3 regions of the Roseibium sp. M-1 genome follow, and region 1 is predicted to be linked to each of the others. Evidence: predicted binding sites of a transcription regulator. Region 1 holds the regulator's gene; each other region holds the start of a gene.

Region 1 (7,404 bases):
GGCCAGATCGGCGTTGCCCTCGGCTCTGACGTCACCTCCGAAACGCTGCGAGCCGCCCAGACCTACCGGAGCATTTCCGCAACCGGTCTGCTTTTGCGCACCATTGCGGTGCTGGCAGTTGCCGTCGCAGGTTTCCTCTTCGGCGTTCTGCGGACCAACAAGGATTTCCGGGCCCGCAACGTGGTCGAAACGGTGGTTCGCTACCTCCTCATTGCGGCAGCTTCCATCGCGATCCTGACGACGGTCGGCATTGTCCTGTCACTTATCTTCAACACGGTCGAATTCTTCCGTCTCTATCCGGCGACGGACTTCTTCTTCGGCCTTGTCTGGGCGCCGAGCTTCGGCGGCGGATCGGAACTCGGCATTGTTCCGCTGATCTGGGCGACACTTTACATCTCCCTGATCGCACTGGTCGTCGCTGTGCCGATCGGCCTGTTTGCCGCGATATTCCTTTCCGAATACGCCACGCCTCACGTGCGTGCCATCGCCAAGCCACTCCTAGAAATCCTGGCTGGCATCCCGACCATCGTCTACGGCCTCTTCGCCCTGCTGACGGTCGGACCGCTGCTGATCAATTTCTTCGGTTCCGGCGGTGCGCTCGGACTGAACTGGATGTCGGGCGCTTCCTCGGTCTTCACCGCAGGCGTCGTCATGGGCATCATGCTGATCCCGTTTGTCAGCTCGCTTTCCGACGACATCATCAACGCCGTGCCGCAGGCCATGCGCGACGGCTCCCTGGGCCTTGGCGCCACCCATTCCGAAACAGTGAAGCAGGTCATCCTGCCGGCCGCCCTCCCGGGCATCGTCGGGGCCATCCTGCTGGCCGCTTCCCGCGCCATCGGCGAGACCATGATTGTGGTGCTCGGTGCCGGTGCTGCCGCGCGGCTCAGCCTCAACCCGCTGGAAGCCATGACCACGGTGACCGCCAAGATCGTCAGCCAGCTCACCGGTGACGCGGATTTTGCGTCGCCGGAAGCCCTGGTCGCCTTCGCACTCGGCATGACCCTCTTCGTCGTCACCCTCGGCCTCAACATCGTCGCGCTCTACATCGTGCGCAAATATCGGGAGCAGTACGACTGATGACCGACGCAACTCTCATGCCTGCCGGGGAAAATTCCTCCGCTCCGGCTCCCCGCCAGATCAAGTCCATCCTTGAACTCGACCCGTTGACGAAAAAGCGCAACGCCGCCGAGGCCCGGTTCCGGATCTATGGCATCGTTGCCATCGGCATCGGCCTGTTCTTCCTCGTGGCGCTGCTGTGGGCGATCCTGTCCAACGGCCTTGGGGCCTTCAGCCAGACCTTCCTGACGGTGGACATTCCGCTGGTGCAGTCCCAGATTGACGACGCTGAAAAGTCCGTGGTGAAGACCTCGAAATACCGGGCGATCATCGACGACGCCTTCGCCAAGGAACTGGCCAATGCCAACATCGCAACCGACATGTCCGCCAAGGATCTGCAGAAGCTGTTCTCTTCCGGGGCCGCAGCGACCGTGCGCGATTACGCACTTGCCAATCCGGACAAGGTCGGCAGCACGGTTTCCTTCGATCTGATCGCCTCTTCCCGTGTGGACGGCTATCTGAAGGGGCGCGTCAAGCGCGAGGACCTGGCCGAAGACAAGAACCTCGATGCGGCGCATCTGGATCTCGCCGATCAGATGGCCAGTGCCGGCATCCTGGAAAAGCGCTTCAACTGGTCCTTCATTACCGGCACGGACGCCTCCGACAGCCGTCCTGAACAGGCCGGTATCGGCGCCTCGATGATCGGGTCGCTGTTCATGATGCTGGTGGTGCTGTTCCTGTCGCTGCCGATCGGTGTCGCCGCCTCGATCTATCTGGAAGAGTTCGCACCGCAGAACAGGTTCACCGACCTGATCGAAGTGAACATTTCGAACCTGGCGGCCGTTCCGTCCATCGTGTTCGGTATTCTGGGTCTCGCCGTCTTCATCCAGTTCATGCATCTGCCGCAATCGGCCCCGCTTGTCGGCGGCCTGGTGCTGACGCTGATGACCCTGCCGACGATCATCATCTCGACCCGCGCGTCGCTGAAGGCGGTCCCGCCGAGCATTCGTGACGCGGCTCTCGGCATCGGGGCTTCCAAGATGCAGTCGATCTTCCACCACGTGCTGCCGCTGGCCATGCCCGGCATCCTGACCGGGACGATCATCGGCCTTGCCCAGGCGCTCGGCGAAACCGCGCCGCTGCTGCTCATCGGCATGGTTGGCTTCATCGCCTCCAACTTTCCGGACGGGGTTGCCGCAGGCTTCTTTTCTCCGAACTCGGCAATGCCGGCACAGATCTACGAATGGGCCAAGCGCGCCGACCCTGCTTTCTACGAACGCGCCTGGGGCGGGATCATCGTGCTGCTGGTCTTCCTCATGACCATGAATATTATCGCAATCATCCTGCGCCGCAGGTTTGAGCGCCGCTGGTAAGGACTGATCCGATGAACAATATGCCGAATTTCGAACAGGCGAAGACGATGACCGACAGCAAGATTTCCGCCACCAAGGTTCAGGTCTATTACGGCGACACGCACGCCATCAAGGACGTGGACATCGAAATCAAGCCGCGCTCGGTGACCGCCTTCATCGGTCCGTCCGGCTGTGGCAAGTCGACCTTCCTGCGCACCATCAACCGCATGAACGACACAATCGACATCTGCCGTGTCGAAGGCTCGATCAAGATCGACGGCGAGGATATCTACGATCCGAAGGTCGATCCGGTGCAACTTCGTGCCAAGGTGGGCATGGTGTTCCAGAAGCCGAACCCGTTCCCGAAGTCGATCTACGACAACGTCGCCTATGGCCCGCGCATACACGGCCTTGCCCGCAACAAGACCGAGCTCGACGAGATCGTTGCGTCCAGCCTGCAGAAGGCCGGCCTCTGGGAAGAAGTGAAGAACCGTCTCGACGAGCCGGGCACCGGCATGTCCGGCGGCCAGCAACAGCGCCTGTGCATCGCCCGTGCGATTGCTGTCAGCCCGGAAGTGATCCTCATGGACGAGCCCTGTTCGGCCCTCGATCCGATCGCCACCGCCAAGGTTGAGGAACTGATCGACGAGTTGCGCGAGAATTTCACAATCGTGATCGTCACCCACTCCATGCAGCAGGCAGCCCGCGTGTCGCAGCGTACCGCCTTCTTTCACCTCGGCATTCTGGTTGAGGAAGGTCCGACGGAGGACATCTTTACCAATCCGAAGGACAAGCGTACGCAGGACTACATTACCGGCCGCTTCGGCTAGGCATTTTTAAAGAATTCTGAAGGGGACACTGGATGTCTGAACACATCGTCTCGTCCTATGACGAGGAACTGAGGGAAATGGCCGGCAAGGTTGCCGAAATGGGCGGCCTGGCCGAGCAAGCTTTCGCAGATGCCGTGTCGGCTCTGGTGTCGCAGGACACCGAGCTTGCCAGGGCGACGATCAAGAGCGACCGGCGCCTGGACGATCTCTATCATGAGGTCGAAGTCAAGCTGATCGAGCTGATCGCCCGCCGCCAGCCGATGGGCCAGGATCTGCGTGAAATCACCGCTGCGACGCGCATTGCCAACGACCTGGAACGGGTCGGTGACCTTGCCAAGAACGTTGCCAAACGCGTCATTGCCATCGACAGCGACCTGCAGTCGAAGAAGCTCGCCATCGGTGTGGAGCATATGACCGAGCTTGCCCTGTCGCAGCTGAAACAGGTTCTGGACGCCTATGCGCGCAAGGATGCGGAGGCTGCCCGCCGCGTGCAGGAAGCTGACGCCGAAGTTGATGCGATCTACACGTCCATCTTCCGCGAACTGCTCACCTACATGATGGAAGATCCGCGGGTGATCACCCAGTGCGTTCATCTGCTGTTTTGCGCCAAGAACATCGAGCGCATCGGCGATCATGCGACCAACATCGCGGAGAACGTCTATTACATGGTCACCGGCGAGCGTCTGCCGGAAGACCGGGCCAAGGTCGACGAGACCGGCGCCGTCTAACCGCCAGCCTTGCAGAAGCGGAAATCGATACGGCCGGCGCCGGAGCGCCGGCTGCGGAAATTGGAGCGAGATGTATGCCGAAGGTGCTCATCGTTGAAGACGAAGAACCGCTCAGCCTTCTTTTGAGATACAATTTGGAAGCAGAAGGATACTCGGTCGAGGCTTGTGCCCGGGGAGACGAGGCGGAGATCCGCCTGCGCGAAAGCGTGCCGGACCTGCTGCTGCTTGACTGGATGCTGCCGGGCCTCTCCGGCATCGAACTGTGCCGCCGCCTGAGGGCGCGGGAAGGTACCGAGCGCCTGCCGGTCATCATGCTGACCGCACGCGGCGAAGAAGCCGAGCGCATCCGCGGCCTGTCGACAGGTGCCGACGACTATGTCGTCAAGCCTTTCTCTGTCCCCGAACTGATGGCCCGCGTGCGTGCCATCCTGCGCCGGGCAAGCCCCGAAGTGGTGTCGACCATGCTGCGGTCCGGCGATATCGAACTCGACCGGGAAACGCACCGCGTCCGCCGCAGCACCAAGGAAATCCACCTGGGCCCGACCGAGTTCCGGCTGCTGGAATTCCTGATGACTTCGCCAGGCCGTGTATTCTCGCGCGAGCAGCTTCTGGACGGTGTCTGGGGGCACGATGTCTATGTGGACGAACGCACGGTCGACGTTCATGTCGGCCGCCTGCGCAAGGCGCTGAACAAGGGCAAGGCCAAGGACCCGATCCGCACCGTTCGCGGTGCCGGCTACGCCTTCAACGACCAGTTCACCGCGACCGTCTAAACCCCCGTTGAGCTTCAAAATGATTGAGCCCGCCGGAAAGGCGGGCTTTTTTGTACCTACCTCTCGTTGGTCATCCCGGACGCAGCGAAGCGAAGATCCGGGACCGGTGTGCCCAAGGAGGTATTTGGAAAATCGGCTTGACGGCTAAGGTTTTTGGCTCCCCGGTCCCGGCTCGCGCTTCGCTTGGCCGGGATGACGCGGAAAGGGTTACGCAATCCTAAAAAAAAGCCCGCCGATTTGGCGGGCTTTTCATGAGCTGGACTGTCAGACGGCACTCAGCCGGCCTGGGCCATCGTCTTGCGGTCGCGGCGGCGGTCGGCGACGGGCTGGTAGGCGATTTTGCAGTGATGAGCGCAATAGGGCACGCCCGCATCGGACTGGCGGCCGCAGAAATAGAAGTCGTCGGTTGCCGGATCGCCGATCGGCCATTTGCAGGTCCGCTCGGTCAGGGTCAGGATCGTGGCCCGTTGCGAGATCGGCACCAGCTCCGCGATCGGCTCGACACGCGGTTTGGCTTCGACGGCAGGCGCCGGAGCGAAGTCGGCCTTGAGGGCCGTCGCGCCGATGGACTGCGGCTGGGAGGACGGTTTCTTCGGTGCAGCGCTCGGCGCACCGGTCGCCGGGCGAGCCCGGCGCGGCTTGGCGCTGGTTGTGGAGGATTTGGCGCGGCCGGACAGACCCAGCCGGTGCACCTTGCCGATCACGGCGTTGCGGGTCACTCCACCCAGCTCGCCTGCAATCTGGCTGGCGCTCAAGCCTTCGCCCCAAAGCTTTTTCAGAAGCTCAACCCGTTCGTTCGTCCAACTCATCGCCGCACCCTTTAGTTCGGCCGCTCCGCAGCCATTAACCCCGTGTTAAGCATGCATCGGCACGCCTAATGCTGGCAGATCTAGTGCCTCTAAGTGATTTGCCTCACGAGATCTCGTGTCTCATGTCCCAGAGGTTACAATAACGTTAATTTGTCAGGCAACCGCCCGGCTCAAACCAGTTGGGGATGAACCGACTTTTCCCCAAATAAGGCGAGGTCCTTGAGAATTTTACGAAATCCGCCTTGAGCTGGGCCGGAAATATCTTGTGCGCCATTTCCATTGACAGTGCCGGGTACCGGCAGTGTATAAGAAACCGCTGCGTGCCGCCTCATCGGGGCGGCACGTTGCGTTTTGGCCCTTTGGCATCTTTTGAAGAGGACGGTCCGGTGTCGGCGTGACGCAGGGTCCGTAAGGGCAAGTTCAAGGAGACACACGAGGTTATGTCCGCGACGGCACTATTCGGAAATTACGCAAGATCGAACCTGTCTTTCGATCACGGGGAAGGCGTCTGGCTGGTGACCACCGACGGCCGACGATTCCTCGATTGCGGTTCCGGCATCGCGGTCAACTCCCTCGGCCATGCCCATCCGCATCTGGTCAAGGCGTTGCAGGACCAGGCAGCCAAGCTCTGGCACACGTCCAACCTTCACCAGATGCCGGAAGGCGAGCGGCTGGCGCAGCGCCTGTGCGAGGCAACCTTCGCCGACAAGGTGCTGTTCGTGAATTCCGGCGCTGAAGCCATGGAAGCAGCGATCAAGTGCGCGCGCCGCTATCACTATGACCAGGGCAACCCGGAACGGTTCCATATCGTCACGTTTGAAGGCGCGTTTCACGGCCGCACCATCGCGACCATCGCGGCCGGCGGCCAGGCGAAATACCTGGAGGGCTTCGGGCCGAAGGCTCCGGGCTTCGACCAGATCCCGGCAGGCGATCTCGATGCCCTGAAGGCGGTCATCGGCCCGCAGACCGCGGCCATTGCCATCGAGCCCATTCAGGGCGAGGGCGGTATCCGCGAGATCCCGGCCGAGTTCCTGCGTGCCGTCCGCAAGATCTGCGACGACAACGGCATTCTGCTGATCTTCGACGAGATCCAGACGGGTGTCGGCCGCACCGGCAAGCTCTTCGCCCATCAGTGGATTGGCGTCGAGCCGGACCTGATGGCGATTGCCAAGGGCATCGGCGGCGGCTTCCCGATGGGCGCCTGCCTTGCGACTGCTGAAACCGCGGCGGCCCTGTCGCCCGGGACCCACGGCACCACTTTCGGCGGCAATCCGCTGGCGATGGCCGTCGGCAACGCGGTCCTGGATGTGGTCCTGGCGGACGGCTTCCTGGACGGTGTCAAACAGAAGGGTCTCAGCTTCAAGCAGAAGCTGGCAGGTCTCGTCGACAGCCATCCGGACGTGCTGGCCGAAGTGCGCGGCAACGGCCTGATGCTCGGCCTCAAATGCGTCGTGCCGGTCGGGGACTATGTGGCGGCGGCCCGCGAGGTCGGCCTGCTGGCGGTTCCCGCCGGCGACAATGTGGTGCGCATCATGCCGCCGCTGACCATGAGCGAAGAGGAAATCGCGCTGGCAGTGGAGCGCCTGGAACAGGCCGCCCTGGCGGTGGAAGCGAAAATACTGGAAGGAGCGACCGGATGACAGCAAACGGAAGCTACCGCAACTTTCTCGACCTGACCGACTTCGAGGGCGACGAACTGCGCGCCATTCTCGAGACCGGCCACAAGATCAAGGCCAGCCGCGACGGTGTCCGTCGCGGCGAAGGCCCGCTCGCCGGCAAGGTGCTGGCAATGATCTTCGAACAGCCCTCGACCCGCACCCGCATCTCCTTCGATGTCGGCATGCGCGAACTTG
Region 2 (7,404 bases), 120 kb from region 1:
GGTAGACCAGGAAATCGAACAGGATCTTTCCCTGGGGCGTCAGAAGCGCGCTCGCGGTAGCAGCGTTTTCCTCCAGCCCGTCGATATCCGATGTCACAAGGTTTTGCAAAAAATGCTGCGCGTCTGCACCACCCACACGGATGAGGGCACGATCGGTCAGGTGGACGAAGGTCTGCGACGGCACGGAGGTCTCCGGAAAAGATGAGTTTTTCTGCCAGAATTCTATAACGCCACATAAGCGTTTTGCCACGCGCGGACAAGGTCCTGAATCTGGTTCACCCATCTGGTTCTTTGCCTCGGGGCCGCGTATAAGCGCCCCGAACCAGTCCGGCAATCGATCAAAATTTCTCGGAGGAGCCCCATGAGCGCGACCTATGACCTGATCCTGAAAGGTGGAACCGTGGTCAATCAGGACGGGGAGGGGCAGCGTGACGTCGCCATCCGGGGCGGCCGCATTGCCGGTCTCGGCTCTTTTAACGCCGCGCAAGCGGGCGAAGTGATCGACTGCACCGGGCTGCATGTCCTTCCCGGTGTCATGGACACCCAGGTGCATTTCCGCGAGCCCGGGCTGGACCACAAGGAAGACCTGGAATCGGGTTCCCGCGCCGCCGTCATGGGCGGGGTCACCGCCGTCTTCGAAATGCCGAACACCAATCCGCTGACGACATCGGAAGCAGCTCTTGCCGACAAGGTCCGGCGCGGCCACCACCGCATGCATTGCGACTTCGCCTTCTGGGTCGGCGGCACGCGTGACAACGTCAAGGACATCCCGGAACTGGAGCGCCTGCCGGCCGCCGCCGGTATCAAGGTCTTCATGGGCTCTTCCACCGGCGACCTGCTGGTGGAGGACGACCAGGGTGTGAAGGACATCCTTTCCGTCACCCGCCGCCGTGCCGCCTTCCACTCGGAAGACGAGTTCCGGCTGCGCGAACGCCAGGGCGAGCGCGTCGAGGGGGATCCGAGTTCGCACCCCATCTGGCGCGACGAAATCGCGGCGCTGCAATGCACCGAGCGGCTTGTGCGGATTGCGCGCGAAACCGGCGCCAAGATCCATATCCTGCACCTGTCAACGGCCGAAGAGGTCGATTTCCTGATCGACCACAAGGACGTTGCCTCCATCGAGGTGACCCCGCATCACCTGACCTTGACGGATGAGGCCTACCACCGTCTCGGCACGCTGGTTCAGATGAACCCGCCGGTGCGCGCACCGCGCCATTCCGAGCGCCTCTGGTGGGGGCTCAGCCAGGGCATCCTCGACATTTTCGGCTCCGATCACGCGCCGCATCTACTGGAAGAAAAGCAGAAGCCCTATCCGGCATCGCCATCCGGCATGACCGGCGTCCAGACCCTGGTGCCGGTCATGCTCGACCACGTCAATGCCGGCCGTCTCAGCCTGGCACGCTTCGTCGACATGACCAGTGCTGGCCCGGCCCGTCTCTTCCAGACCGCCCGCAAGGGCCGGATTGCCGTCGGCTACGATGCCGATTTCACCGTGGTCGACATGAAGCGCAAGGAAACCATCCGCAACGAATGGATCGCCTCCAAATGCGGCTGGACGCCCTATGACGGCAAGCAAGTCACGGGCTGGCCGGTCGGGACAGTCGTCCGCGGCCAGCGCGTGATGTGGGATGGCGAGCTGGCGATGCCGTCTCGTGGCGAAGCGGTCGTCTTTCAGGACGGCTTGACGCGCTGAACCTGAAATCCAGTCCGTCGTTTCCGGCAGAACCGGCTTCCGTGAACTCACGTTAGGCTCACGGAACGGCACTTATCTGTACAAATTGTGATGTGAATAACAGCGGCAAGCTGGCTACTGTGGGACTTTCCCGAGGAAAGGGTGAAAGAAACCAATGGGTAACCGTGTTTCCTAACCCGATCTACACAGGTGTTCGTTAAAAGTTGAATCGAGCTTTAAGAGTTATGCGTTGGGGAGCTCAGGGATGATGTCAATGAAGGTTCATGGCCGGAGCAAGCGCGCGGGCAGGCTGATCTGCCTGACAAGTGCTGCCTTTTTGTCGGCCGCTACGGTTTCCACGGCGTTTGCGCGCGATGTTGCTCCGGAGACGGAAACAGCACCTGCTGCCGAACCGCCGTTGCACATGATCGTGTCGCTCGATGAGCAGAAGATCCGCGTCTATCGCGGTCTCGATCTCATCGAAGTGTCACCGGTTTCTTCGGGCAAGCGCGGTCACGGCACGCCGACCGGCGTGTTCTCGATCCTGGAAAAGAAGCGCAAGCACTTCTCCAATCTTTACGATAACGCGCCGATGCCGTTCATGCAGCGATTGACATGGTCCGGTATCGCGCTGCATGTCGGCCAGCTTCCGGGATACCCGGCATCGCACGGTTGCATCCGCCTGCCGAAGTCGTTCGCCCAGTCGCTCTACGGCATGACCGAACGCGGCATGCATGTCGTTGTGACACGCGGCGTCTCGGAACCGTCGGCTATGAACCATTCCGTGCTGCCGCAGCCCTTCGTGCCGGAGACAACTGTCGCCAGCCTCAGCGAAGAGACGATCGCAGCCGATCCGGCGCTTCGCGGAGCAATCCAGGATACGCCCGTCCACGCCAACCTTCCTGTGGTGCAGCCGGAAAACCCGGATTTCGATCAGCCGCTGCGCATGATCATCACGCCGCAGAAAGAGCCGAACCGCGTCCAGCTGCTGCAGCAACTGCTCAACCAGATGGGTTTCGATGCCGGTTATGAAGACGGCATCCTGGGCCGCAAGACACGGGCTGCCATCAGCCTCTTCCAGGAAGGTGCGGAACTGCCGGTCACCGGTCAGTTGACGGACACGCTGGAGGCGCGCATCCAGTTTGAAGCGGGATACGAAAAACCGCAGAACGCCATGCTGCGCATCCGCCGCAAGTTCCGTGACATCTATGCCGCGCCGGTGACGATCAAGGACATCGACCAGGAAATCGGCACGCATGTCTTTACCGCGATGGACTTCAAACCGGGCGACAACAGCGTTGAATGGATCGCCGTCTCCGCAGAAGGCGAGCGCGGCGGGGTCTCCCGCGGCGTGCTCGACCGGATCGAGATGCCGGCAAAAGTCTCGCTGGAAGTCTCCAAGATGCTGACCCCGGGCACCTCGCTGACGGTCACCGACCGCAGCTTCACCCGCAACACGGGCCTCGGCACAGACTTTGTCGTGATCACACGCTGAACCGGACCCTCCTCCCAATCCGGTGACATGCAGAACCCCCGCTCCGGCGGGGGTTTTCTTATGTGGCTGGCTCCGGGCTTTATTATCCGGATAAGAGCCCATTTCTCCCCGACCGTCACCAAACTGTCGCGTCCGTCACGTATCGGAAGGCAGTTTTACGGCGCAGGTGACTCGGGAGAAAGACATGGCGCAGAGCACGCTGACGGCTTCGAAGAAACGTCTCAAGAACGCGGTCCACCGCTCCGAAGCGACTTCCGGCGACGGCATTCTTGAACGCCTCTTCACCTTCGCCTTCAAGGGCCTAGTCTATCCGCAGATCTGGGAAGACCCGGATGTCGACATGAAGGCGCTGCGCCTGACGCCCGAAAGCCGCATGATCGCCATCGCGTCCGGCGGCTGCAATGTCATGTCCTATCTCACGGCCAACCCGGCGGAAATCACCGCGGTCGATCTCAATCGTGCCCATGTGGCGCTGGGCCGGCTGAAGCTGGCCGCCGCCAAGCACTTTCCCAACTACGAGATCTTCTACCGCTTCTTCGGTGAAGCCGACGAAAAGGCCAATGTCGCCGCCTACAAGCGGTTCCTGAAGGACAATCTCGATCCGGAAACGGTCGCCTATTGGGAAGGCCGGGACCTTGCCAACTGGGGCCGAAAGCGCATCACGCTCTTTTCCCGCGATCTCTACCATCACGGGCTCCTCGGCTATTGCATCGGCGTCGGCCATCTGGTGGCTAGGCTTTACGGCATCGATCCGAAGCACATGATCAAGACGCGCTCGCTGGAAGAGCAGCGCAGTTTCTTCGACACCGCGCTGGCACCGCTTTTCGACAAGCGCCTGGTGCGTTGGGCGACGTCCAAGAAGATGTCGCTCTATGGCCTCGGCATTCCGCCCGCACAGTATGACGCGCTGGTTTCGGCCAATGCGAAAGGGGACATGTCCGCCGTGCTGCGCCAGCGGCTGGAAAAGCTCGCCTGCGATTTCTCCATGCAAGACAACTATTTCGCCTGGCAGGCCTTCGGCCGCGGCTATGCGCCGGCCTCACCGGAAACCACCGGACCCTCCGGCCCGCTGCCGCCGTACCTGAAGCGGGAGCACTTCGAGGAGATCCGCCAGCGGGCCGGCCGGGTCAGGGTGCTGAACCGGAACTTCACCGAGCATCTCCAGTCGGTCGGCGACGACACGCTCGACGCCTATGTTCTGCTCGATGCGCAGGACTGGATGACCGACCACCAGCTCAATGCGCTCTGGACGGAAATCACCCGCACCGCCCGTCCGGGCGCCCGGGTCATCTTCCGCACGGCGGCCGAACCGACCCTGCTGCCGGGCCGCGTTGCCGACAGGATCCTCGACCGCTGGACCTATGAGGCAGAGGAAAGCCTGGAACTCGGCCGGCAGGACCGCTCGTCCATCTATGGCGGCTTCCACCTCTACGTCTTTAACGGTTAGGCCAGCCTGACCGGCAATTTCGAGCACGGATTGAAAAACGCCTCATGACCCAGGCCGCCGAGACGGCGCGGCTGATGGACAACGTCTATCGCCACCAGCGCCACTTTTATGATCTCACCCGCAAATTCTACCTGCTTGGCCGCGACAGGCTGATCCGCGACCTGCAGCCGCCGCGCGGCGGCGTGGTGCTGGAACTCGGCTGCGGCACGGGCCGTAACCTGATCGCCGCGGCAAAAGCCTATCCCGATGTCCATTTTTGTGGCCTCGACATTTCCAAACACATGTTGGAAACCGCCCAAAGCAACATCGACAAAGCCGGTCTCGCCTCGCGCATCACCCTGTTCCAGGGCGATGCCGCCAATCCGTCGGCAACAGACGGTCTGGGTGTCGATGGCTTCGACCGGGTCTTTTATTCCTATACGCTCTCCATGATCCCGATCTGGCGCGAAGCCCTGGCAGCAGGCGCTGCCCGCCTGAAAGCGGACGGGCGTATCCACGTGGTCGACTTCGGCCAGCAGGAACGGCTACCGGGCTGGTTCAAGCGCGCCCTGTTTGCCTGGCTCGGCTCGTTCCATGTGACGCCCCGGGCAGACCTGGAACAGGAGCTGGAAACCGTTGCCAGTGGGATTGCCGGAAAGCTCGCATTCCAGCGGATCTATCTCGGCTATGCCGACTATGCGGTGATAGCGCGAAGCAGCTGAGCTGGAACGCAAGGTTCCCTCAAGGACATCCCTGTTCCGCCCACAGGCGCAGTGCATCCTTGAAGGAACTGCCATAGGGATGCTGCTTGGAGAGCGCACGCGCCTCATTGGCAACATATGTCTTTGCCTGGTCACACAGATTGGCCTGTTCCCACTGGTGGCAGGAGGAGCAGGTCTTGTCTTTCCAGACAGCCTCCGGAAGGCCCTCGATCGGTGGAAACATTGGTGAACCGGTTATCAGCTCGGCAAGGCTTCGGGTCGCAATCTCGGGGTCGCCTATGCCGAGCGGCGCATTGAATGCCAGTGTCCCATGGGCGGCCTCTGTCCCGGTTGTTGACGTCGCAGCCTGTTCTGCCGCCGCTGACGGCCTGGGTTCAGGCGGTGTTGCCACCGGATCCTTGCTTTGTTCCTTGTTCAGGATGGTTTGCGATTCAATTCGGGCAAGCTCGGCAAAGGAGCCGTTGGGATAGGCCTCGAGATAGGCCTGATAGGCATCCAGTGAGCCAGACTGCCGCGCCGTTTCGATCATTTCGCGTTCGCTCGTTTGCGGTGAAACAGGGGCGGGTTGTTGCGGGACGGGCGCAGTCTCCACCCCGGAGGCGTCTGCCTCCGTGGTCGGTTGTGTTTCCTTTGCCATCAGTTTCGACATCAGCTCCCGCGCTTCGCCGGCATAGATGCTGTCCGGATTGGCGCGCAGGAACAGCAACACCTGCAAGGGATCCTTGCTGAGTTTCACGCTTTCCCAGAGCTGGCGCTCCTGCACTTCGATTGGCGAAGGGGCTTCGGCGCGCACGAACTGGAAGTCACTGGTCAGGGACGACGTGTCCCACGGTGTCTGCTGGCTGCCTGTCTGTTTCAGGACATCGACCCGTACACTCTTGAAAAGGGCTTCAATCGGCACGCCAGGTGTCACGAGATTTCGCGCCAGCGCTTCCGTGAACGGGCTGTTGCCACCTGTGCCGTCCAGGGCGATCTCTCCCGGTGCGGTGGAATAGGCAAGGAAGGTTCCCCGGGGGGCTTTCATTTCGGCAAGACCGTTGTCGCTGAGATCGGGGACGGCGTCGAAGGGATTGTTGCGGCAGGCATCCAGGATGACAATATTGGTGCGGTTCCGGGCCGAGAACATCTGCCGCAGCACGGCCTGGGCGGGAACGCCCACCAGGCTGAGATCCGCGGCATCCTGAAGTTCGATGTCGACCGGCAGAAGGTAGTTTGTGCCGAAAGACTGAACCCCGTGCCCTGCATAATAGAAGAGACCTGTCGCATCCACGCCGGCGGCGCGCAGGCTGCTGCCGAAGCGCGAGATTGCCTGCACGAGATCATTCTGCTGCGTGTCGGTGACAAGCGTGACCTCGAAACCAACCTTGCGAAGGACATCCGCCATAAGCCTGGCGTCGTTGACGGGATTGTCCAGAGGCATGACCGCATCATACGCGCCGTTGCCTACGACAAGTGCCAATCGCGGTTCTGCCGTCGCCCGGCCGGGGAAAGGGCCGGTCGTCAGGGCGAGTATTACGAGAATGCCGAGCACTAAGCGGTGCATGTTGATCCTATTCGACAACGACAAATTCGATCCGTCGGTTGCGGTGCTTGCCTTCCGGTGAGGAGTTGGGGGCGACTGGACGGGTTTCGCCATAGCCGACGCTCCGGATCCGGCTCTCGAGGATGTCCCGCGAGACCAGGTATTGTTTGACCGCGCCGGCCCGCCGTTCGGAAAGTTGCTGGTTTGAAGGCTCGCTGCCGTCACTGTCCGTATGTCCCCCGACCTCGATCACAAGGCCAGGGCAGCGGGAAATGATGTCGACCAGGCTGTTGAGAAGCGGCTCGCTTCGGGCGTCCAGGCGGGAACTGCCACTTGGAAAATAGATGTTGTCGGTACGCGACAGGATCTCGAAGCGGCCCTCGCATGCTTCCTGGTCCAGGTTGCCTTCCGGCTCCAGAGCTGTGCTTGCCGCTGCCGCTTGTATTGGTGCAGCCGCTTCCTGTCCGGATGCCTCCTGGTCCTGATGTCTCTCGGAATTGCGTGCGAAAACGAAATCGAACGAAACGGTGGCGGACGGCACGATGACGACCCCGGCCGCCTCTTCCA
Region 3 (7,404 bases), 1.2 Mb from region 1:
CGGAGACGTTGAACTCGTCGGCGAGGAAATAACGGAAACGGGCGCTGTCGAGAACGCCGGCCATGCCGACGACCTTGTTCTTCGGCAGGCCGGAGAATTTCTGCAGGGCCCAGACCATCGCGTCGAGCGGGTTGGTGATGCAGATGACGAATGCGTTCGGGGCGAACTTGGCGATGCCGGCACCGACCTGCTCCATGACCTTCAGGTTGATTTCCAGAAGGTCGTCGCGGCTCATGCCCGGCTTGCGCGGAACACCGGCGGTCACGATGACGACGTCGGAGCCTTCGATGGCTTCGTAGCTGTTGGCACCTGCGAGCTTGGCGTCAAAACCGTCGACCGGGGAGGACTCGGCAAGGTCAAGCGCCTTACCCTGCGGAACACCTTCCGCGATGTCGAAGAGAACGATGTCTCCCAGTTCCTTCAAACCTGCCAGATGCGCGAGCGTGCCACCGATTTGTCCAGAGCCGATCAAGGCAATCTTGTTCCGAGCCATTTCGAAAGTTTCCCTTTACGTAAGATGGAACTCTATGCCATCCTCTGATGACCGAGGATGGCACTACTCCCTTTGGTTCGCCCGCGCAACCTCGCCAAAAGATTATTGCGCGATCCCGGGCAAATTTTCTCATATCTTCCCGCCTGCATAATTCTCCTATACGGAATGCAGACCTATGCGTGTGTATGCCGCCTTTCTCCCGCAAGGTACGCCTCGGAGCGCATCTCGATCAACCTTGAGGCTGTGCGGTCGAATTCGAAGGCTTCCGTGCCGTCCTCGCCGACATAAAGCTGCGTCGGTTCTGCTTCGGCCGAGATCACCAGCTTGATGCCGTTGTCGTAAAGCGTATCGATCAGGTTGATGAAGCGCTTGGCCTCGTTGCGCCGCGCCTTGGAAAGCACCGGTACGTGGTCGATGAAAACCGTGCCATAGGCATGGGCGATACGCAGATAGTCGCTTGCCCCGAGCGGCTGCATGCAAAGATCGTCGAAGGTGAAGCGGGCGGCACCTGCGGCGACAATGGGCACGGCGATCTTGCGGCCCTTGTTCTCCAGCTCTTCTTCATGCGAGTCCATGCCGTGGGTGAGCTTGGCAAAGAGCGTATCCATCTGCGCGTCCGCTTCCGGTCCCAGCGGCGTCACATAGACAGGAGCCCCGGCAAGCTTTTCCAGCCGGTAATCGGTCGGCGAATCGAGATGCAGGATCACGACGCGGTCCGACAGCATGCGGATGAAGGGCAGGAACAGCTGGCGGTTGAGCCCGTCCCTGTAGAGCTTCGAAGGTTCCACATTGGACGTCGCGACCACGATCACCCCGAGTTCGAAAAGCTGCGTGAACAGACGCCCGAGGATCATCGCATCGGCAATATCGGTCACGGAGAATTCGTCGAAAAGCAGCAGCCGGGTCTCGTCGGCAATCTGAGCCGCCACCGGCGGGATCGGATCGTCGCCCTTGACCTCGCCGCGCTTGTGCGCCTGACGGTGCGCGTGGATGCGCTCGTGCACCTCGGTCATGAATTCGTGGAAATGCACCCTGCGTTTGCGGCGGATAACCGTGACCTCGTAAAAGAGGTCCATCAGCATCGTCTTGCCGCGGCCGACGCCGCCCCACATGTAGAGGCCTTGCACGGACGCCCAGAGCTGGTTCTTCTTGTTGGCGAAGAGCCAGCCGAGCGAACTTTTCTTGGAGGCAAGCCTTGTCTCGGCGAGACGCGTGTTGAGCAGGTCGAGCTGGCGCACCGCCTCCCGCTGCACGGGATCTTCCTTTATCTCACCCGATGCGATCAGGGCATCGTAGCGGGCGCTCATCGCGCGGTTGACCGGCAGTTCCATCTTCAAGGGTGCTGCTCCCTCCATGAGAACTCATGGGGTCGTGGACAGGAATATTTGCACGGCGGAATAAGGTCAAAACGTCGCAGATGCAAGTCATGATATCGTCTTAGGTAACCATCCCCTTTCACACTTTCGTATTTCAACCGTTTGAAATTTAAGGACTTCCCCGATAGCGATTCAATTGATGCCACATGATCCGGATTGGCATATCCAGGCGGAAATTCTGATCACGGATCTGAAAACCCTGTTCGGCCCGTTCGCTGAGCGGATCGATCATGTCGGCTCCACAGCCATTCCCGGCATTGCCGCAAAACCAAAGCTGCATCTCGACATTCTTTTAAGGAGGGGCATTTCGATTGAAGAAGGCAGGGGTAGGCTCGACGGTCTCGGCTATTTCGATCACGGACCCCGCTTGTGGGATGATGAAATCCAGCTGACGCGTCCCGTCGGATCACCTCTCGGCCCGTGCGGCGCGAACGGCGTGCCCACGGTCATGCCGCACCGCCTCTGCCTTTGCCTCGCCGGATGCGCGGCACCGCTCGACCGGCGGCGCTTTCGCGATGCCCTTTTAAGGGACAGGACGCTGGCGCAGTCCTACGAACAGTTGAAACTTCAGCTGGCTTCGCAAAACGCCCCTGCCGAAAACTGGCAAGAATATACCGCAGGCAAGTCGACATTCATCGCCGCCGTACTGGCCAACGAGGGTCAGACCTGACGATAAAGCTTCTTTGAAAATCCGACGCCCGCAACCGGTGGGTAGGCTGCGGGCGCTACGGGCACGAGGGGGCTTGCCCCGTGCGGGAGGATTCTGCCGCGCCCTGCCCAGAGGGGGAAATCTGCAGGAAGCCAGAACACTCCAAAATCAAATTACTGCCGTCTGCGCACCGGGATAGCGGAACTGCCTGGGCTCAATGCAAGCCCCCTCTCCCGACAGGGCTACATTCACGGCGTACCAGGCGGCGGGCTGATATAGCACCTTGCCGCCACCGCGTGCCCCGACCTAGCGCAGGAACAGGGTCGTCTTGCGCCCGTTCTGGGCTTCCTGGAGATAGAGCAGCTGTGCAACCAGGTAACATTCGGACTGATCGTCCAGGTTGGCCTTGCGGCCGCGCCCGTCCGTCAGCAGCCAGGCATTGCCGGACTTCACGACATCGCACTCGATCGGAGAGGACGGATCGAAGCCTGCCTTCTTGACCAGATCGCGGCCAACACGGCTGTCCGTGTCGTTGTCGAGGCCCTTCATCTCCATGCGCAGGCTGCGATAGGCCTTGTGCACGGACAGGGTTGCGACGATGGCGGTGACAATTTCGTCGCCGTCCAGGGTCGCGAAGCGGATCACACCGCCTTCCTGGGGGATCGTCGAATTGGAGCAAGGCGTTTTCTGCACGTCGCCGAGAGGCGTCCATTCGGAGCGAAGGGTCACGGTTGCGGGCTGGCGCAAGGCAGCCATTTCCTTGCTCAGGCGCTTTTCGGCGGTTTTCTGGGGGTTCTTCAAGGCCCGGTCGGCCCGGGCCGCGCTCCCCATGATCGTGCCGCCGATCCGCAGACGGCGGAAGACAATCACGTCACGCATCAGGTCGGTGCGTTCCACCCGCCACCCGGCGTCGAGCCAGGCATTCTGATGGACCAGGCTACCGCCTGAATTCGCCCACCAGGTGCGGTGTTCCCGCGCGCTTTTGGGAAGGGAGGATCCGAGGATCTCCTCGACTTCGTTGAGCTTGGCAGCCCAGACCACGTCTTCCAGACGCGCAAGGTGTTCCCGCAACGGTTCATATTTCGACATTTGCACAGCCTTTCCGGTAGCCATGCAAATATACACCTATAACGTGTCGTGTCCAGAAAAAATACGGAGGAACTTTAACGGTAGAGCGAGATCGGCGATCCGGTCGAGGTCTGCCCGTTAAACTGCCCGGGAGCGCTGGAATAAAGCTGGGCGACGATCAGGCCGGTGCCGTCCTTCAGAACCACCTGATTGCCGTTGAGATCCCATGCGGCGATGCCGGACAGGGCAGGAGTACCACAACCTCTGGTATTTGCCCGATAGCCGCCGGACCAGGTTGTCAGGGTCATAAAGGCCATGCAGCTGTCGCCAGCGGAGGAGATTTTCCAGCCGCCGAGAAGATCCGTCCGGCCGACTTCCTGGGCACCTGCGGGCGCGGTAACAGGATTGCTGGCAAGATCCGTCGACTGCGCGTTCGGGTCGGTGACACCGGTTCCGGGAACCGCGTTCGGGTCAAGCGGCGACAGATTGCCGGCGCCGACCGGTGTTGTCGGGGTCGCCGGCAGAGGTTCGGCATAGTTCCGGTTTCCCGAAGTCCGCTGACACCCCGCAGCCAGGACCACCAGTCCGGCAACCAAAGCAATCTTTCCCGCACGCTTCATGACGAATCATTCCCTTACCTTCGTCCCATTATGGAAGCATCCTTAGCCCAGAATTTGTCGAAAATCCAAAATCCCGAGATTTTCCGCCCCGTGCAGCCCTTTTACCCATGGACCAGGTTCAGACAAGGCTGCCTGCAATCGCCTTGCCGACACTTTGGGGAGGTTCCAGCAAACGGTCGATTGCGTCTGCGATACGGTCGAAATAGGCGGCACAGGCGGCAAATGTGTCCGGAAAGGGCGGCTTGTTGGCAATGCTCCACCAGTGGCTCGAGGTCGTCGCTTTCCAGTGAGCCGGCAGGATGACCGGTTCCAGCTCCGACAGATAGACCAGCCTGTCGGGAACCTCGGCATGCGGCATCAGGAAAATGTCGAGAGGTTTCGGCGCAAGTCCCTCCGCGGCGATGCCGCGCGCGGACAAGAGCCGCGCCACATGCCGGTTCAAAGGCCGCGACGGATCGAGACCGGCGGAGAAGGCCCGCATCAGCCCTTTCGCGCTGGCGTTCAGATAGGCTTCCGCCAGGGGCGAAAGCAGGCTGTTGTCCGGACACACGAACAAGACGGTGGTTTTCGACACGGGGCACAGATCCTTCACGGACAGGATACGTTTCGTATTCGCCTTCCGGCGCGCTCCCACTACCTCTGCGAGAGGAAGACTTTATGACAAAGCCGGGGCAGACCCGAATTTCATGAGGATATCTTCTCGACCCCTGTTAAAGATGCGCAGGAGCGCTGCGTAGGCGCGCTCGCCGCCGTCGCCGCAAACCGGTAACGGCCCCGACGTCAGATCCCGTGAAGGAGCCCTCATGCCGATCGCCCTCTGGTGTGTCCTAGCCGCCGCTATCCTGCCGATCCTGTCGGTCCTGCCCGCCAAGATGAACCGCGAGTTCGACAATTCCCGCCCGCGCGACCCGGACTACTGGCGTGAAGGCTTCCGGGCTCGGGCTCAGGGCGCCCAGGCGAACGGCTTCGAAGCCTTCCCATTTTTTGCCGTCGCTGTTTTCGTCGCCATCAGCCAGGGTGGCTCCCCCGACTGGATCGACCGGCTGGCCGTGCTTTTTGTCCTGCTCAGGATCATCTATATCTTCTGTTACTGGGGCGACCGCGCCTCGCCGCGCTCATTCGCCTGGTTCGCAGGCTTCTTGACAACGCTTGCGCTCTTTACCAGTTCCCTTTGGAGTTGAAGCCGCACAAACGCTGGTATTTTGCCAAGTTGGCACTCCCTTCGGGCAGGAAGGGCGTTCAACGAGCATTTGCACCAAGCGGCTGATTTCGCTAACGATGCTGGGAAGAGACGCAGTTTCCCGAAGGGCAGAGGTGCATTGTGCGGACGACCGACCAGACGACAGACACCTTGCCGGCGCGCCGTCAGACGGCCTCCCAACGGCTCGTTGCCGACCCGCATATCGTCGATGTCCTGATCGCAGAACGCGGCAAACAGGTGATGGCGAGCCCCTGGTGGCCGATCATCAGGCCCTTCGCGCACAAGATCCTGCGCTACCGGTCCGCCGTCGACATGGCCGACACGATCGCGCCCATGGAAGCGCAGGACGTGTTCGCACACCTGAGCGACCTTCTAACCCTCGACGTCACCACGCTTGGCCTCGACCGTGTGCCGCAGGAAGGCCCGGTGGTGCTGGTCTCCAACCATCCGACCGGAATTGCCGACGGCATCGTGCTCTACGATGCCATCAAGTCCCGCCGCAGGGATCTGGCGATCTTCGCCAACCGGGATGCCATCCGCATCAACCCGCGCCTTGCCGACATGATCATTCCGGTGGAGTGGCGGGCGGATTTCAAGAGCCACGAGAAGACCCGCGAAACGCTCAAGCTTGCCTCTTCCGCCTTCAAGACGGAACGGGTCGTGGTGCTGTTTCCCTCCGGTCGCCTCGCCTATTGGCACGAAGGCCGGCTGACCGAGCGTCCCTGGATGACCTCCGCCCTGACACTGGCGCGCAAGAACAAGGCGCCGATCATCCCGATGCATATGGGCGGGCGCAACTCAGGCCTCTTCTATTTCCTCGCGCGGGTGTCGACGGAGCTGCGCGACATGACCGTCTTCAACGAGCTGCTCAACAAGAAAGACGCCAAATTCCGCGTGCATTTCGGCAAGCCGATCCGGCCGGAACGCCTCGAAGGCGACATCGGCGTTCTGACCGAGCAACTGCGCGTTCACTGCGCCGAGACCCTGGCAGAAGATCCCGACGCGGAATTCTAAAGAACCGCCAGCCGGCAGTCATCCACAGGCTCACGCCCCGCTGGCCGGGCTCTAGATTGCCCTTGGCCTGCGAATAAGCCATGGTTCGGGAAACCTGAAGGAACCGTCTGACCCATGTCCGTTTCGCCCGCGTTTGCCGCGGAAGAAGCCCTATCCGCACACTCTGCTGCAGCTCCAGCCGTCGCCCCGGACGTGCGTGTCGAGCCCAAGCCCTTGGCGGTGCTTCAGAAAATTTTCGGCTACAGCAGCTTTCGCGGCAAGCAGCAGGCGGTCATCGAAACGCTGGTCGATGGCCGGGATGCCGTCGTGCTGTTTCCGACCGGTGCCGGCAAATCCCTCTGCTACCAGATCCCGGCTCTCTGCCGGCGCGGCGTCGGCATTGTCGTCTCGCCGTTGATCGCGCTCATGAAGGATCAGGTCGGTGCGCTGCGCGCCGCCGGCGTAAAGGCCGAGGCCCTGAATTCGACCCTGTCGCCCGAAGAACAGGACGCCGTGCGCGGCGCATTGCGCCGGGGCGAGGTGGACCTTCTTTACGTCACGCCCGAACGGCTCGGCACCGAAAGCTTCCGCCGCTTTCTCGATACGCTGAAGATTTCGCTCTTCGCCATCGACGAAGCCCATTGCGTCAGCCAGTGGGGGCATGACTTCCGGCCGGAATATCTTTCACTCTCCTGCCTGCGTGAGCGCTATCCGGGAGTGCCGCGCGTGGCGCTGACCGCCACCGCCGATCCGCATACGCAAAAGGACATTCTGGCGCGGCTGCAGCTGGAAGACGCCCAGGTCTTTTCCACCAGCTTCGACCGCCCCAACATCCGCTACGAGATCGTCGAGCGCACCAACCAGCGCCAGCAGCTTCTGGATTTCCTGAAGAAGCACGAGGGCGAGAGCGGCATCGTCTATTGTCTGTCCAGGGCCAAGGTCGAGGACATCGCCAACTGGCTGTCGTCGAATGGCATCAAGGCCCTGCCCTATCATGCCGGGCT

Evidence for each region. Region 1 encodes PhoB, which activates phosphate uptake and scavenging genes when phosphate is short. Its sites were predicted from a motif close to TGTCATNNANCTGTCAT; they were not measured.
Region 2: ACX3M4_RS10770 (BtaA family protein) is a predicted target of PhoB. The motif match lies at 3,281-3,297, and genes of this name have one in related genera.
Region 3: ACX3M4_RS15700 (arsenate-mycothiol transferase ArsC) is a predicted target of PhoB. The motif match lies at 4,853-4,869, and genes of this name have one in related genera.

Annotation. Positions count from the first base shown of each region.
Region 1 is NZ_CM137257.1:2,263,857-2,271,260, reverse strand. It holds gene pstC (phosphate ABC transporter permease subunit PstC) at 1-1,080, shown strand, start outside; gene pstA (phosphate ABC transporter permease PstA) at 1,080-2,432, shown strand; gene pstB (phosphate ABC transporter ATP-binding protein PstB) at 2,453-3,241, shown strand; gene phoU (phosphate signaling complex protein PhoU) at 3,274-3,969, shown strand; gene phoB (phosphate regulon transcriptional regulator PhoB) at 4,044-4,742, shown strand; gene ACX3M4_RS10245 (GcrA family cell cycle regulator) at 5,018-5,551, opposite strand; gene ACX3M4_RS10240 (acetylornithine transaminase) at 5,992-7,191, shown strand; gene argF (ornithine carbamoyltransferase) at 7,188-7,404, shown strand, end outside.
Region 2 is NZ_CM137257.1:2,379,350-2,386,753, reverse strand. It holds gene ygfZ (CAF17-like 4Fe-4S cluster assembly/insertion protein YgfZ) at 1-184, opposite strand, end outside; gene ACX3M4_RS10780 (dihydroorotase) at 362-1,693, shown strand; gene ACX3M4_RS10775 (L,D-transpeptidase family protein) at 1,938-3,167, shown strand; gene ACX3M4_RS10770 (BtaA family protein) at 3,352-4,614, shown strand; gene ACX3M4_RS10765 (class I SAM-dependent methyltransferase) at 4,659-5,315, shown strand; gene ACX3M4_RS10760 (caspase family protein) at 5,335-6,858, opposite strand; gene ACX3M4_RS10755 (OmpA family protein) at 6,866-7,404, opposite strand, start outside.
Region 3 is NZ_CM137257.1:3,487,095-3,494,498, forward strand. It holds gene mdh (malate dehydrogenase) at 1-493, opposite strand, end outside; gene zapE (cell division protein ZapE) at 667-1,824, opposite strand; gene ACX3M4_RS15685 (GrpB family protein) at 2,009-2,539, shown strand; gene ACX3M4_RS15690 (DUF7662 domain-containing protein) at 2,825-3,607, opposite strand; gene ACX3M4_RS15695 (protease inhibitor Inh/omp19 family protein) at 3,682-4,206, opposite strand; gene ACX3M4_RS15700 (arsenate-mycothiol transferase ArsC) at 4,325-4,780, opposite strand; gene ACX3M4_RS15705 (MAPEG family protein) at 5,010-5,387, shown strand; gene ACX3M4_RS15710 (GNAT family N-acetyltransferase) at 5,528-6,421, shown strand; gene recQ (DNA helicase RecQ) at 6,536-7,404, shown strand, end outside.